Regions from separate parts of the Ruminococcus sp. RTP21484sp1_RTP21281st1_A8_RTP21281_210402 genome, predicted to be linked through region 1. Evidence: a T-box and tRNA genes for the amino acid it is inferred to sense, from the RefSeq annotation. Region 1 holds a T-box; the other holds one or more tRNA genes.
What was found. The T-box of region 1 lies ahead of AB5170_RS00390 (valine--tRNA ligase). A T-box ahead of a tRNA ligase gene usually reads a tRNA of that ligase, here a tRNA-Val.

Region 1 (7,561 bases):
CGGTCAGGTTTTCCCGGTCATCTTTTTCCTGGTAGCGGCATTGATCAGTCTTACCACTATGACTCGTATGGTGGAGGAGCAGCGAACCCAGATCGGTACCTTGAAGGCATTGGGATATAAGAAGTCTGCCATTGCAGCAAAATACATCTGTTATGCATTTTTTGCAACTCTTCTTGGCAGTGTGCTAGGAATGCTGATCGGAGAGAAAATTATTCCATACATTATTATAACTGCTTATGGAATTATGTATCACAATGTGGCAAATACCATTTCCATTGATTATCAGCCTGGCTTCGCACTGATCGCTTCCGCAGCCTCTGTTGTATGTACAGTTGGAGCGACTCTTTTTGCAAGTGGAAAGGAGCTGCAGGAGACACCGGCCTCTCTTATGCGCCCACCGGCTCCGAAAGAGGGCAAGCGGGTATTGCTGGAGCGGTTCACATTTATATGGAAGCATTTAAGCTTTTCCTGGAAGTCCACAATCCGAAATCTTTTCCGTTACAAGAAGCGTCTGATCATGACAGTCTTTGGAATTGCAGGAAGCATGGGACTGATGCTGGTTGGTTTTGGGCTTCAGGATTCCATTAGTGATATTGCCGCTATTCAGTACCGGGAGCTGCAGCATTATGACGGAATGGTGATTGAGGACAGCGATGCTACAGAGGAAGAACATGAAGAGCTGTTTGAATATATGAAGGAAAATGAGCAAATCGCCCATTGCAATCGGGTACAAATGACGAAGATCAGTGCTCCGAAAGGCAGCTCCAACATCAGTATTTATCTGTTTGTGCCAGAGAGCCTGAGTGAGTTTGCAAAGGATGTAACCTTAAAGAACCGTATTACCGGGGAAACATATGAGCTTACCGACGAAGGTGCTGCTATTTCCGAGAAAACGGCATCCCTGCTGGGATTAAAGGTGGGAGATATGATTCCCCTGAAAAAGGGAGATAAGGAATATAAGGTGAGGGTGGCTGTGATCACAGAGAATTATATGAGCCATTACCTTTATATGACGCCCAGGGTTTATGAGCAGACGTTCGGGGAAAAGCCGGAGTATGAGAACATTGTGTTTACTATGCAGGAAGACTGCAAAGATGATCTGGAAATGGCAGGAACCCGGATCCTTGCTTATCCTGGGGCTCTCAGCATCAGTTATACCAGTAGTCTGGCATCCCAGGTTGACCGTATGCTGAGCACTCTGGATGCGGTGATCCTGGTGCTGATCGTTTCCGCAGGAATGCTTGCTTTTGTGGTATTGTATAATCTGAATAATATCAATATTACAGAAAGACAGAGGGAGCTGGCAACTTTGAAGGTGCTCGGCTTCTATGACGGAGAGGTCTCCCAGTATGTGCTTCGGGAAAACGTGATCCTGACAGTGCTTGGAATTATGTTTGGAGCAGTGTTTGGAATTCTCATTCACAGGTATGTGATTACCACGGTTGAGGTGGATGCGGTTATGTTTGGACGTAATATTAAGCTGTTGAGCTTTTTATACAGTGGGATTCTGACAAGCATATTTTCCATTGTGGTGAATGGGGTGATGCATTTTAAGCTGAAAACCATTGATATGGTAGAGTCCTTAAAGAGTGTGGAATAAAAAGTATTGAAAAAACATCGCTTTGGGGGAGAATTCCTGAGTGGTGTAATTGTGAAATTTTTAAATTAGCTTGACAAGCCGGAAGAATGCAATTATAGTTATATCCATGAAAAGTGGCGGCTTTTTCCGGCTATTTACAAGGAGATCAGGTCGCTGCAGCGAAAGGCATTGAAGAAGAGGAGTAAGTGCATGCCCTCCCAGAGAGAAATGTCCAGGTATAACTGTGGTGGAAGACATTTCGAGATCCGCATTCACTGAAGGTAGCTTCTGAGCCGGGAAACTGAACAGGCAGTGATATCTGCAGTAAGTTTTCACGCAATTCCAGCGTTACAGGAAAGAGATATGTGTATAACAGAGCGAAGGCTGTAAATGCATTCAGGGAAAACAGCACTTTGCATTTTGCACATAATGAAGGTGGTACCGCGTTAATTTCGCCCTTCACACAATTGTGTGAGGGGCTCTTTTTTTAGGAGGAAAATCATGAGCAAAGAACTTGCAAAGACCTACGATCCGAAAGGAATCGAGGAACGTCTTTACCAGAAATGGATGGACAACGGATATTTTCATGCAAAAGTAAACCCGGATAAGAAACCATTTACCATTGTTATGCCGCCGCCAAACGTAACCGGACAGCTGCATATGGGACATGCACTTGATGAGACTATGCAGGATATTCTCATCCGTTTCAAGAGAATGCAGGGCTACGAAGCACTGTGGCAGCCGGGAACTGACCATGCAGCTATTGCTACAGAGGTTAAGGTTACTGAGAAACTGAAAAAAGAAGGCATCGACAAGGCAGAAATCGGCCGTGAGAAATTCCTGGAATATGCCTGGGAGTGGAAAGAAGAGTACGGCGGAAAAATTATCAACCAGCTGAAGAAACTTGGTGCTTCCGCAGACTGGGAGAGAGAGCGTTTCACCATGGACGAAGGCTGCTCCAAGGCCGTACAGGAAGTTTTCATCAAGTTATATGAAAAAGGCTACATCTACAAAGGTTCCCGTATCATCAACTGGTGTCCGGTATGCCAGACTTCCATTTCCGATGCAGAGGTTGAGCATGAGGATCAGGACGGATTTTTCTGGCACATCAATTATCCGGTTGTTGGAGAAGAAGGAAAATTCGTGGAAATTGCAACAACACGTCCGGAAACACTTCTTGGAGATACTGCAGTTGCAGTAAACCCGGATGATGACCGTTACAAAGACATTGTTGGCAAAATGCTGAAGCTTCCCCTCACAGACAGAGAGATCCCGGTTATTGCCGATGAGTATGTTGATAAAGAATTTGGTACCGGATGCGTAAAAATCACACCGGCACATGATCCTAACGATTTCGAGGTTGGAAAGAGACACAATCTTCCAGAAATAAACATCATGAATGATGATGCTACCATCAATGAGCTGGGTGGTAAATACGCCGGCATGGATCGTTATGAGGCAAGAAAAGCCATGGTAGAGGATCTGGACAAGCTTGGCCTTCTGGTAAAGGTTGTTCCGCACAATCACAGCGTTGGAACACATGACCGCTGCCATGCAACCGTAGAGCCGATGATCAAGCCTCAGTGGTTTGTAAAGATGGATGAAATGGCAAAAGCTGCTATCAAGACTCTTGAGGATGGAGATCTGAAATTCGTTCCAGAGCGTTTTGACAAGACTTACCTTCACTGGCTGGAGAACATCCGTGACTGGTGTATTTCCCGTCAGCTGTGGTGGGGACACAGAATTCCGGCTTACTACTGCGATGAGTGTGGTGAGACTGTAGTTGCAAGAGAAATGCCGGAAAAATGTCCGAAATGCGGATGTACGCATCTTCATCAGGACGAGGATACTCTGGATACCTGGTTCAGCTCTGCTCTGTGGCCATTTTCCACACTTGGCTGGCCGGATAAGACACCGGAACTGGAGTACTTCTATCCAACAGATGTGCTGGTAACCGGATATGACATTATTTTCTTCTGGGTTATCCGTATGGTATTCTCTGCTCTTGAGCAGACTGGCAAGACACCGTTCCATCATGTACTGATCCATGGTCTGGTAAGAGATTCCCAGGGACGCAAGATGAGTAAATCCCTTGGAAATGGTATTGACCCGCTGGAAGTAATCGACAAGTACGGCGCAGATGCTCTTCGTCTTACTCTGATGACTGGTAATGCACCTGGAAACGATATGCGTTTCTACTGGGAGCGTGTAGAATCCAGCCGTAACTTTGCAAATAAGATCTGGAATGCTTCCCGTTTCGTTCTTATGAATCTGGAAGGAAAGGATGTAACGGAGCCGGAGATTGGTTCTCTTTGCGCTGAGGACAAATGGATCCTTTCCAGACTGAACAATGTGATCAAAGAAGTAACCGACAATATGGAAAAATATGAGCTGGGTATTGCGGTTCAGAAAATCTATGATTTCCTGTGGGATGAGCTTTGCGACTGGTACATTGAGATCGCCAAGGTTCGTCTGTGGAAGGCAGAAGAGGATCCAAAGGCGGCAAACGAGGCTCTCTGGACACTTCGCACAGCGCTGACCCAGGGACTGAAGCTACTTCATCCGTTTATGCCATTTATCACAGAGGAAATCTACTGCACACTGCTTCCGGAGGAAGAGTCCATTATGATCTCTGACTGGCCGGTATATAAGGACGAGTGGAATTCTCCTGAGGCTGAGCTTGCAATCGGAAGCTTCCAGGAGGTTGTCCGCGGCATCCGTAACACAAGAACCAGTATGAATGTTCCGCAGAACAGAAAGACACATCTGATCATTGTTGGAAAAGATGCTGCTATCTGTCAGATGTATGAGAACAGCAAGAAATCCTTTGCAAACCTTGCTTTTGCAAAAGAAATCCATGTTCAGCAGGATAAGACTGGTATCGGTGAGGATGCAGTTTCTGTTGTTGTTTCCAATGCAGTTGTTTATATGCCTCTGGAAGACCTTGTTGACAAGGAAAAAGAACTTGAGAGACTGACAAAGGAGCAGGAGAGACTGACTAAGGAAATCGCCCGCTGTGAGGGAATGCTGAATAATCCAAATTTCGTAAATAAGGCTCCTGCTGCCAAGGTTGATGCAGAGAAGGAGAAGCTTGCGAAGTACAAAGAGATGAAAGATAAGGTTGAAACACAGCTTGAGCAGCTTAAGAGATAAAAAGGAGATTTTGCATGAAGCTGAGCAAATTTTGCAATAAGATTTCCCTGATTCTCCAGGCACTCTGGTGCGCAGTGCTCTATTTCCTTATAGAGGCACTGTGCCGCCACTCTGTAGTGGAGGCCTGGGATTATATGACGGGAAAACCGTTGGTATTTGCTTATAATACGATGTTTATTTTTACTACAATGCTGATCGTTTATCTGTTTCACAGGCGGTGCTTCTGGAGAGTTGTGGTTTCCGTTTTCTGGCTGTTTCTGGGAATCGTAAACTGCATTCTTCTGATGAACCGTGTTACACCATTTACCGGACCGGATCTGCATATGCTGACGGATGGTATTGCGATCATGCAGAAATATCTGCCGTTTTATGGTGTGGTGATCGGATGTATTTTGATCGGAATTGTGGTGCTGGGGCTTTTGATCCTACTGGTCAAGGGACCGAAGTATGAACAGAAGATTAAGTACCGGTATGTGATTCCGCTGGTAATTGCTGGTTTTGTGGCTTTTGGAGGCGTGACACAGCTGGCTCTTGAAAAAAGGGTTTTGTCTAATTATTTTGGCAATATCGCGTTTGCTTATGAGGATTATGGTTATCCTTATTGTCTGGCGACTACTATTTTTAATACAGGTATCAGTGAGCCGAGGGATTATTCTGAGGATGAGATTAACCGGATCGAGAAGACAGAGTCCAATCTTCCAAAGACCAAGGAGGATGGAAAGAGACCGAATATTCTGTTCCTTCAGCTTGAGTCTTTCTTTGACCCGACACTGGTAAATTACCTGGATATTTCTGAAGATCCAATCCCGAACTTCAGGAAGCTGATGAAAGAGTATTCTTCCGGATATTACAAGGTTCCTTCTGTTGGAGCCGGTACGGCAAATACGGAATTTGAGACCATTACAGGTATGAGTCTTCACTATTTTGGACCAGGTGAATATCCTTATAAGAGTATTCTTAAGGAGACTACCTGTGAAAGTGTGCCCTATGTTCTGAAAAATCTGGGGTATTCCACACATGCGGTACATAATAATGAAGCCAACTTCTATGGAAGAAGGTCTGTTTTCCCCAATCTGGGATTTGACACCTTTACCTCTGAAGAGTATATGGCAGATGAGAACCTGCAGAATCCTCTTGGATGGGTAAAAGACAGTGTGTTGACGGATGAGATCATTAAGTGTCTGGATTCTACTGACAGTCCGGATTATGTGTATACCATTTCCGTGCAGGGACATGGTGATTATCCAAGCGAGCCCATTCTGGACAATCCTTCTATTACAGTTTCCGGTTCTCCTACGGATGAGCTGAATTGTAAATGGGAGTACTATGTGAATCAGATTCATGAGATGGATCAGTTTGTGAAAGAGTTAACAGATGCTTTGGCAGACTATCCGGAGGATGTAATCCTGGTTATGTATGGGGATCATCTGCCGACTATGGGACTGACTGTGGAGGATCTGAAAAATAAGTATCTTTTCCAGACGGAGTATGTAATCTGGGATAATATGGGACTTACCAAGAAAGATGAGAATCTGGCTTCTTATCAGATCGCAGCAGAGGTTCTGGACAGAGTTGGTATTCATGAGGGTACGATCATGAAATATCATCAGGCAAGAAGAAATACCAAGAATTATCAGGTCGATCTGGAAACTCTGCAGTATGATGTGCTGTACGGTCAGCGATATGCTTATGGAGGAGAAAATCCTTTTGAGAGAATGAAGATGCGGATGGGACTTTATGATGTGACCTTAGATTCCATTCGGTTAGTGTCGGATACAGATTGGACTTATTATATCCAAGGCACGAATTTCACCCCGTCCAGTCAGGTGAAGCTGAATGGAGAGTGGTATGATACGGCATATGTAAGTCCGAACATGCTGGTGATCTCGGGTACGGAGCTGTCGGATTTTGACAGACTGGCAGTTGTACAGAGAAGTAACAGCTCGACGAGGAAGGCTCTTAGCAAGAGCTTTGACAGAGCGGTTTATGCATTGTATGATAGTCAGTGGAAAGTGAATTCCCGATAGGAACGTTTCCTGGCTGGGCACCTGGTCTCATCAGGTCTGCTCTGAGCGCGGTGTGCGGCCAAAAAAATTAAAAACATCAGAATTTTGCTGAAACCGAAGAAAGGAGAGGACAAATTTGCTCCGCTGGAGCTCAGACTGTGTCCTCTTCTTTTTTAACCCTAAATTCTGCCGTATGAGATTTTTTCGGAACCTCTCTGATTTCTTCTGTGCGAGGTTTGTCGGATAAAAAGTTACGATTAGGGGTGGACTTCTGGTGTGACTATTATATAATGGTAGAGGAATGGAACTATTCAGAAGGCAGTATATTCTGCCAGACTTACGATGAGAATGAAAAGTTACGGATGAAATACGATAGATAAATGGTGGTTAAGATTATGAATTATGAGGAAGCGGTTGCTTATATTGAGGAGACTCCGAAGTTTACAAAAAAGAACAGCCTGGAGCATACAAAGGAATGCCTGAGGAGACTGGGAAATCCACAGGAGAAGTTTAAGGTGATACATGTTGCGGGAACGAATGGGAAGGGGAGTACCTGTGCGTTTCTCACATCTATTCTCAGGGAGGCAGGGTATTCCTGCGGCCTGTTTACGTCTCCCCATCTGGTGAAGATCAACGAGCGGTTTCAGATCAATGAGGTGAATATTGATGATGACACCTTTTTGAAAGCTTTTGAGAGAGTGAAAGTGCTGGCGGACGAGCTTGTGGCTGAAGGAAGTTACCATCCTACTTATTTTGAAATGCTGTTTCTTATGGGAATGGTGATCTTTGCAGAGGCAGGGGTGGACTATGTGACTTTGGAAAC
Region 2 (7,561 bases), on a different contig from region 1:
AATCTGCCTGTGAATTTTCTCATCACAGACAGATCTCACATTATTATATTAATTTACTTACTGTTCTTTTTCATAAAGAAATTCTTCCGGTAAAGTAACATGAAAGTCTTTGGCTACTGCGCGGAAATCGTCAGGAGTAATGGTCTGAAGCTTACGCGGTGCCATGGACATTACCTTCACCAGGATTTCCGCAGACTTCTCTACTGTATGGAGAAGGCCAAAGGTCAGATCAAAATCTTCACCAGAGCAGAACATTCCATGATGTGCCCAGATGACAACATCATATTTCTTCATCAGCTCCGCTGTTTTTACTGCAATTTCTCTTCCGCCTGGTACCATCCAGCCTACAACACCTACACCATCCGGGAAAACAACCGGGCATTCTGTAGCAGACTCCCACAGCTCTCTTGTAAATACCTTGTCATCCAGTGGAAGAACAAAGGTTAATGCGATGGTGTTGGTTGTATGTGCGTGATAAATAACACGATGCCTGCCGTTTGTAAGCTTCTTTTTTACCTCATGATTCATAAGGTGGGTTGGAAGCTCGCTGGTTGGGCGGCCGCCTTCTACCAGTCCCCAACGGATCCTGTAATTAACCCCCTTGTCATCCAGTTCAATGATTGCAAGACAGGCTTCCGGGTCAACTGCTATGTTTCTGAAATATTTGCCGCTTCCGGTTACCAGGAAAAACTCTCCTGCAAGTCCCGGCACCTCTGTGCCGATAGGCTGCCACTCGCCTGGTGCATTCAGACGTGGACGGATCATTTCTACTTCTTCTGCTTTCAGACGATAGCTTAAGTTTCCGCCGTTTCTCTCATGCCAGCCCTGCTGGAAACCATCGTCTGCCATTTTAATAAAGCCCTTCATAAATTTGGAATCTAAAATCTTCATACCATCTTCTCCTCTTCTATTTTTCGTATCGCCAACTGACGTTTCCTAATAGGAAAAACAATTGTCAGCTGATCGCAATTATGATCTCAGGGCATGTTTGTGAGCTCTTTTTTATGAGACCATACGAATACGCTGCGTCCGTTCTTTTTCTTCTTGCAGGTATCCGGTATGCTTTTGTTTGCTCTTCTTGTTTACAGACTCAGTATAACACCAATTCTCATTTTGGAAAGAACCTTACTTGCCAAATTGTTTTCCGCTTTTTGCAAATAAGGACCCAAAATAAAAATTTCTGTTTCCAGAGCATGTTTGAGAAAGGCTCTAGTTTTCTTTTTTTCCAATAAAATAGTAAAAAAATATAATTCTAAATTTTTTTGAAAAAATTAAAAAAAGTTGTTGACAATTTGCGACAGTTAATAGTATAATAGCAAAGCGAGCTGCGGAAGAGAAGATACTTCACAGTTTGTATATGGGGTCTTAGCTCAGCTGGGAGAGCATCTGCCTTACAAGCAGAGGGTCACAGGTTCGAGCCCTGTAGGCCCCATACTTATGAAATGAATATGGCGAGATAGCTCAGTTGGCTAGAGCACGCGGTTCATACCCGCGGTGTCGAGGGTTCGAATCCCCCTCTCGCTATTGTAGATGTTGCAGATTGCAGCATCTTTTTTTTGCCCACAATGATCTTACATAAAGGAGTACCTGCATGAACATTGACCCATCCACTCGTAAACTTCTTGATAATGAAACTACCATCCACGAAGCTCAGATTCGCGCTTTGTTCCAGACTCTTGACCGCAAATTTGGTCTTCGGGGGGCTTCTGTACCTATCCGCTTTGGTTACGATGAAGCTGTACTTGGCTCTTATACCCCGGCTTCTGCTCACGAAAAAGAAAGCTTCTATTTTTCCCTTCTGTTTATTGGTTATGCCGTAAAGAAGCCTCTTTCCAAAGAGGATCGCCTGGATCTTTATAAGCACGAATACGCCCATTATATGCAATACAATATGAAAATACCGGCGCAGTACAACTGGCAGGCAGGAAAGCATGGAAGTGCCTGGAAATACTGTTGCTCTCTTGTGGGCGCCGCGCCTACACCCTATTATAGGATCGGAGAAAGCCTTCTGAAGCACGATTATGACAAAGCTCTGAAAAACCCTATTCACGACAAGACAGTTCCCATCCGGGACACCTACCGTCGTGAACAGGCCTACAAAAGCGCCAAACATAGCGAAGTCAAATTCCAGGTAAATGATGTAGTAACTCATCCCAAATTCGGAGAAGGTACTGTAGAGGAAGTCGTACAGCTTTCCAATTCTGTCAGACTGCATATCCGGTTTGCTGATGATGAAGTGAAAAAAATCGATCAGAAATGGCTGCTACGGTCTGGTCATAAATAGTTATATTTTTACAAAACCCAATAAACTTATCATATAAAAGGAGTAAAAAGCCATGAAAAAAAATCATCATCTACACCGGCAGATTCACCTCTGCCTCATTATTTTACTGCTTCTGTTTTGCAGTTCAAGCCAGGTATTTGCCGCAGCAAGGGTAAATGTGAAAAATACCAGGATTAAATTATCAGCCACAAAGCTTACCTATAATAAAAAGGTACAGCGTCCAAAAGTAAGAGTAACTTATAAAGGAAAAGTCTTGAAGGAAAAGAAAAACTATATTGTAAAGTACTCTAAAGGCTGCAAAAAAGTAGGAACTTACACGGTTCAGATTATTGGAAAAGGCACTTATACCGGCACTGCTAAAAAACAGTTTGTTATTTTACCGCCGAAAGCCCAGATAATGAATATCTATGCAAAAACAGCAACTGCAACTGTAGTAGTAAAAAGACAAACCTCCCAGACCAGTGGTTACCAGCTGCGCTATGCCACTAATTCAAAACTAAAAAATGCAAAAACTATAACAGTCAAAGGTAACAAAAACAACACAATTTGTCTCAATGGCCTCCGTGCCGGGACTACATATTATATGCAAACCCGCACTTACATGACTGTTAAAGGAAAAAAATACTATTCCAAATGGTCTTCTACAGGCCATTGCACAACAAACAGAGAGACAAACAGTACCCACCAAAGTGCAACCCCTACACCTACACCAACGCCTACATCCACACCGGTTCCTACACCCACACCGATTCCCAAAGCTGATCTGCCTGCATACGATAAAGAAGGAACTGCACCAGCTAAATATACATATGAAATTTATGGTCTGGACAAACAGAAGGCAGATATTTACACCGATTGTCCCAAACCTTTTTTTATAAAGACAGACAATCCGGATCCGAACTCTTTTTCCTGTATTTTTAATGGAAATGACTCTCGGACCAGCGCATACAGAAGTGGTTCATCTCGTTTCTTTGATGATATTCCTTTAGAAAACAATGACTCAGAAACTACTTCATTAGAGAAAGTAAAAGGCGGTTATATCAAATACGTGCATTTTTCCGAAGCAGGAACCTACACTGTAGAATTCAGGGAATATTCATTATCAGGTTATACGGTTGCAAATACAGTGACATTAAATGTTCTGGATTATGAACAGGCAAAAAACGCATGGATGATTGACATTATTAACAAAACTACAACTACCGATATGACTCCTTTTGAAAAGATGGACGCTATAAGTGCCTACCTCAGAGAACCAGGCCGCTTTAAATATTTAACCAGATATAACGATCATACAGTCTCTCTGGCAGCAGATCCCAATGCTCCATTTTTTGTAACTTACCGTTGGGACTCTAGCACATCACCGGCAATTCTCGGTGAGTTCGCTGAATTAGTCGGTGGATTTGATGATATTCATTATTGCTTTGGTGATTATCCGGTTGGCTCTCCATCATGGTCCATATGGCATTATGTGGTAAAGCTTACTATAGGAAATGAGACGCGAAACTACGCCGTTTGCCCAATGGCTTCAACCGGCAACGTTGAAGAAATCAAAATGATTGATTTTTCCGATCTGAGTAATATGCGAAAGTTCGGATAATCTTAATTTAACAAATCAAAAAAGTCCCCATCCCACTGTTTTAATTGCAAAAAACAGTGAATGGGGACTTTTTTCGATTATTCTATTTTTTAAGCTTCATTTTTACCGGCTCATACGTGGTATTCGTTTCATAGTCATATCCCCGTATTCCGATTTCGTCGGCAAGGTCCGTTTTCTGATAGCTTCTCTGGAAGGTGGCTTCTTTTCCAGACTCTGCCACCTCTGAACCACCGCCAAGGTCGGAAAGCTGCCACAGATTTCCATTCAGATCCATTACATCAAGGGAAATACTGTCGCACTCTTCTAAGAAGATGCAATGGATTGTGACGTAATCGCCCACTTCTGTTTCTTCTATATCTGCGGACAGGATCTTTACTTTTCCATCTGCAGTTATCCCTTCACCATCCACAGGCACATAGGTCATACTTTTCCCCTGGCTCTTATCTTCCAGCTGAAAAGTAATGTTTGTACGCATCACATCATCAACGCACTTAGCATCAGGAAGCGTGGCAGTTCCGATGCAAGAAACGGTAAGATTCTTACTCTCATTTGTCTTTACCGCGGAAGAATAGAAATCTACTACATCATCTTCCAGATTTCGATAATTTCCCACTGCTGTTTCAATGCCCAGATCTGAATCAAAATCAAAGCTGGCTCCGACCTTTACGATGGTCAGTCCTTTTTCTGCGGCATATTCTTCTATTGTCTTATCACTTTCAATTCCAAGATTTCTTACAGGATCCTCATTCAAGGCATCTTGTCCTGCCAGAAGATACTTGCCTCTTTCTTTCGCTGTAACTTCCACCACCACCTGGACACTGTTTTTATCACAAAGGGCTTCCTTCACGGTGTAAGTAAGAATGGAATCTCCATCTTCCTGCTGCACCGGATCTTTTTCAATCAGCTCCTTGGCTTCTTCCGGCATCTTATTTCCAACTTCCTGGAAAAAGCCGGAAATGCCTATATACTTCTCTGCAGCAAAAACAGTGGCACCAAATACCATCACTGCCGCAAATGTCAAGATCAAACTGCGCTTCCAGTTTTTCCGTGTACCAATTTTTCCCATTCTGTCAGTGCCATTTATTACTTTTCCCGTTTTTTCTTCTTTCTGATACCCTCTATTAGACTCTGCCGAATTCTCTATCATTTCCAAGGTCTCATTTACACGCCTGAGCACACATTCCGGCACTTCTGTTTCTTCTGAAAAAACATCAAACAATTTATCATCCATGAATATATCCTCCTTCATACTCTGCACGAAGCTGTTTTCTGGCTCTGGAGAGCCTTGTAAGCACTGTATTCTGGCTGATTTCCAGAAGAGCGGCAATTTCCTTTACACTAAGGGATTTGCTGTAATACAAAAGCATCACCACCTGGTACTTCTCATCCAGGGATGCCAGGATTTCCTTCCATTCACAATCTACATAGCCAGGTTCCTCGAAGATTCCCTCTTCCATTTCCATCGTAGGAAAAACGCGGCCTTTGTGCCGAAGCATTTCATTGCAGTTATTGATCAGGATCCGAATCATCCAGGTTTTGAAGTAAGAATCCTTTTTTAAAGTGGAAAGCTTCTCATAACACTTTAAAATCGTTTCCTGTATGGCATCTGCCACATCTTCGTCATTCTTCAGATAGGCCCAGGCTACTTTGTACATGCTCTGGGTATTCATCCGGATGAGCTGTGCAAATGCACCGGAATCTCCGGCTTTTGCCTTTTTCACCAAATTTTCCATAAGGGTTTTCGCTCCTTTTTTTGTGTTCTGCAGTACACGAAATATATTGCTGTATTTCCTTTTACATACATTAGATGGAAAAGGCAGGGAGAATATTTCATCGAATATAATTTTTCGCCCATGATGAGTGAATACTAAGCATAAAAACAAGAATATTAGATATGTGTAATATTTTACACGGTCGGAGATTTTTAATAAATATAGAAAAAGCTGGCATTTGCAATTTATTCACTCACAAATGCCAGCTCCTATAATCCTATTTACTTATTTATTTGAAGTACTCAACACCAGACTCAAAGATCTGAATATCCTGCTGTCCATAGATGTTGATTGCAACGCCATTGTCGCGACGCTCGCTGTGTGCCATCTTACCAAGGACACGTCCATCCGGGCTTGTGATACCCTCAATGTTGTATGTAGAACCATTGATGTTGGATTCTTCGGACTGATCCAGCTCTCCGTTTGGATTTACATACTGGGTAGCTACCTGACCGTTTGCAAGAAGCTTGGTAAGCCATTCATCGTTTGCTACGAAGCGTCCCTCACCGTGGGAAGCCGGGTTGCAGTATACACCGCCAAGAGCCGCTTTCTGCAGCCATGGAGACTTGTTGCTTACAACCTTTGTGTAAACCATCTTAGAAATATGACGTCCGATGGTGTTATAGGTCAGTGTAGGAGAATCCTCTTTCTGTCCGCAGATCTCGCCGTATGGAACAAGTCCCAGCTTGATCAGCGCCTGGAATCCGTTACAGATACCAAGTGCAAGACCATCTCTCTCATTTAACAGCTTCATAACTGCCTCTTTGATCTTTGCATTCTGGAAGGCAGTTGCAAAGAATTTCGCAGAACCGTCTGGCTCATCACCAGCGGAGAAGCCGCCTGGGAACATGATCATCTGTGCCTGATCAATGGATTTCTCAAATATTTCCACAGAATCACGGATATCCTCTGCACTTAAGTTCTTAAATACCTTAACGTCTACCTCAGCTCCGGCTCTCTCGAATGCCTTTGTACTGTCGTACTCACAGTTTGTTCCTGGGAATACAGGAATGAATACGCGAGGTTTTGCTACTTTATGCTTGCAGACATAAATATTCTTTGTATTATAAATACCATTCTCATAGGTTGCTTCCGGATCTGCTGTCTTTACAGCCATAGCAACTGGTCCATCGTTTTCTTCACCAGAGGTTGTCTTAAAGACCTTCTCCAGAGTACCTGTCCATGCCTTGTAAGCCTCATCCAGTGTAATCTCAGCATTTCCGTAGGAGAATTTGCCATCAGCTGTTACTTCACCGATCACGGTGTATGTGATGGAAAGCTGACCAACCTTTTCAGCCGGAACCTCCAGAACCAGATCACCGAAGCCTGGTGCAAAGAAGTCTCTTGGATCCAGGTTATGCTCAATCTTCACGCCCATTGCATTTCCAAATGCCATCTTGCTGACAGCTGCAGCAATGCCGTGACGGTCAAGTGCATAAGCGGAAACCACTTTGCCTGCCTGCATGTCATTGTGTAATTTCTCGTACTGATCCATAATTGCCGCATAGTCCGGTAAATCGTACTGATCTTTCGGAGCGCGAAGCCATACCAGTTTGTTTCCAGCCTTTTTCAGCTCTGGTGTAATCACATCCTGAAGCTTGGCAACATCCACTGCAAAGGAAACCAGTGTTGGCGGAACATCAATGTCATTGAAGGTTCCGGACATACTGTCCTTACCACCGATAGACGGAAGACCGAAGCCCATCTGTGCTGCATAAGCACCAAGAAGTGCTGCAAATGGCTGGCTCCATCTCTTTGGATCCTCTGTCATACGGCGGAAGTATTCCTGGAAGGTGAAACGGATCTTCTTATAATCACCACCTGCTGCCACGATTCTTGCAACAGATTCTGTCACTGCATAAGCAGCTCCGTGATATGGGCTCCAGGAGGATAAGTATGGATCAA

Region 2: it encodes a tRNA-Val, which carries the amino acid that the T-box ahead of AB5170_RS00390 (valine--tRNA ligase) is inferred to sense. The anticodon was not compared.

Annotation. Positions count from the first base shown of each region.
Region 1 is NZ_JBCPGE010000001.1:82,401-89,961, reverse strand. Features, by position in the region: gene AB5170_RS00395 (FtsX-like permease family protein) at 1-1,600, shown strand, start outside; T-box leader at 1,760-2,042, shown strand; gene AB5170_RS00390 (valine--tRNA ligase) at 2,081-4,732, shown strand; gene AB5170_RS00385 (LTA synthase family protein) at 4,747-6,759, shown strand; gene AB5170_RS00380 (folylpolyglutamate synthase/dihydrofolate synthase family protein) at 7,134-7,561, shown strand, end outside.
Region 2 is NZ_JBCPGE010000026.1:83-7,643, forward strand. Features, by position in the region: gene rhaD (rhamnulose-1-phosphate aldolase) at 58-891, opposite strand; tRNA gene AB5170_RS12965 (tRNA-Val) at 1,360-1,432, shown strand; tRNA gene AB5170_RS12970 (tRNA-Met) at 1,451-1,524, shown strand; gene AB5170_RS12975 (hypothetical protein) at 1,592-2,284, shown strand; gene AB5170_RS12980 (hypothetical protein) at 2,337-3,884, shown strand; gene AB5170_RS12985 (hypothetical protein) at 3,967-5,115, opposite strand; gene AB5170_RS12990 (RNA polymerase sigma factor) at 5,108-5,617, opposite strand; gene AB5170_RS12995 (phosphoribosylformylglycinamidine synthase) at 5,886-7,561, opposite strand, start outside.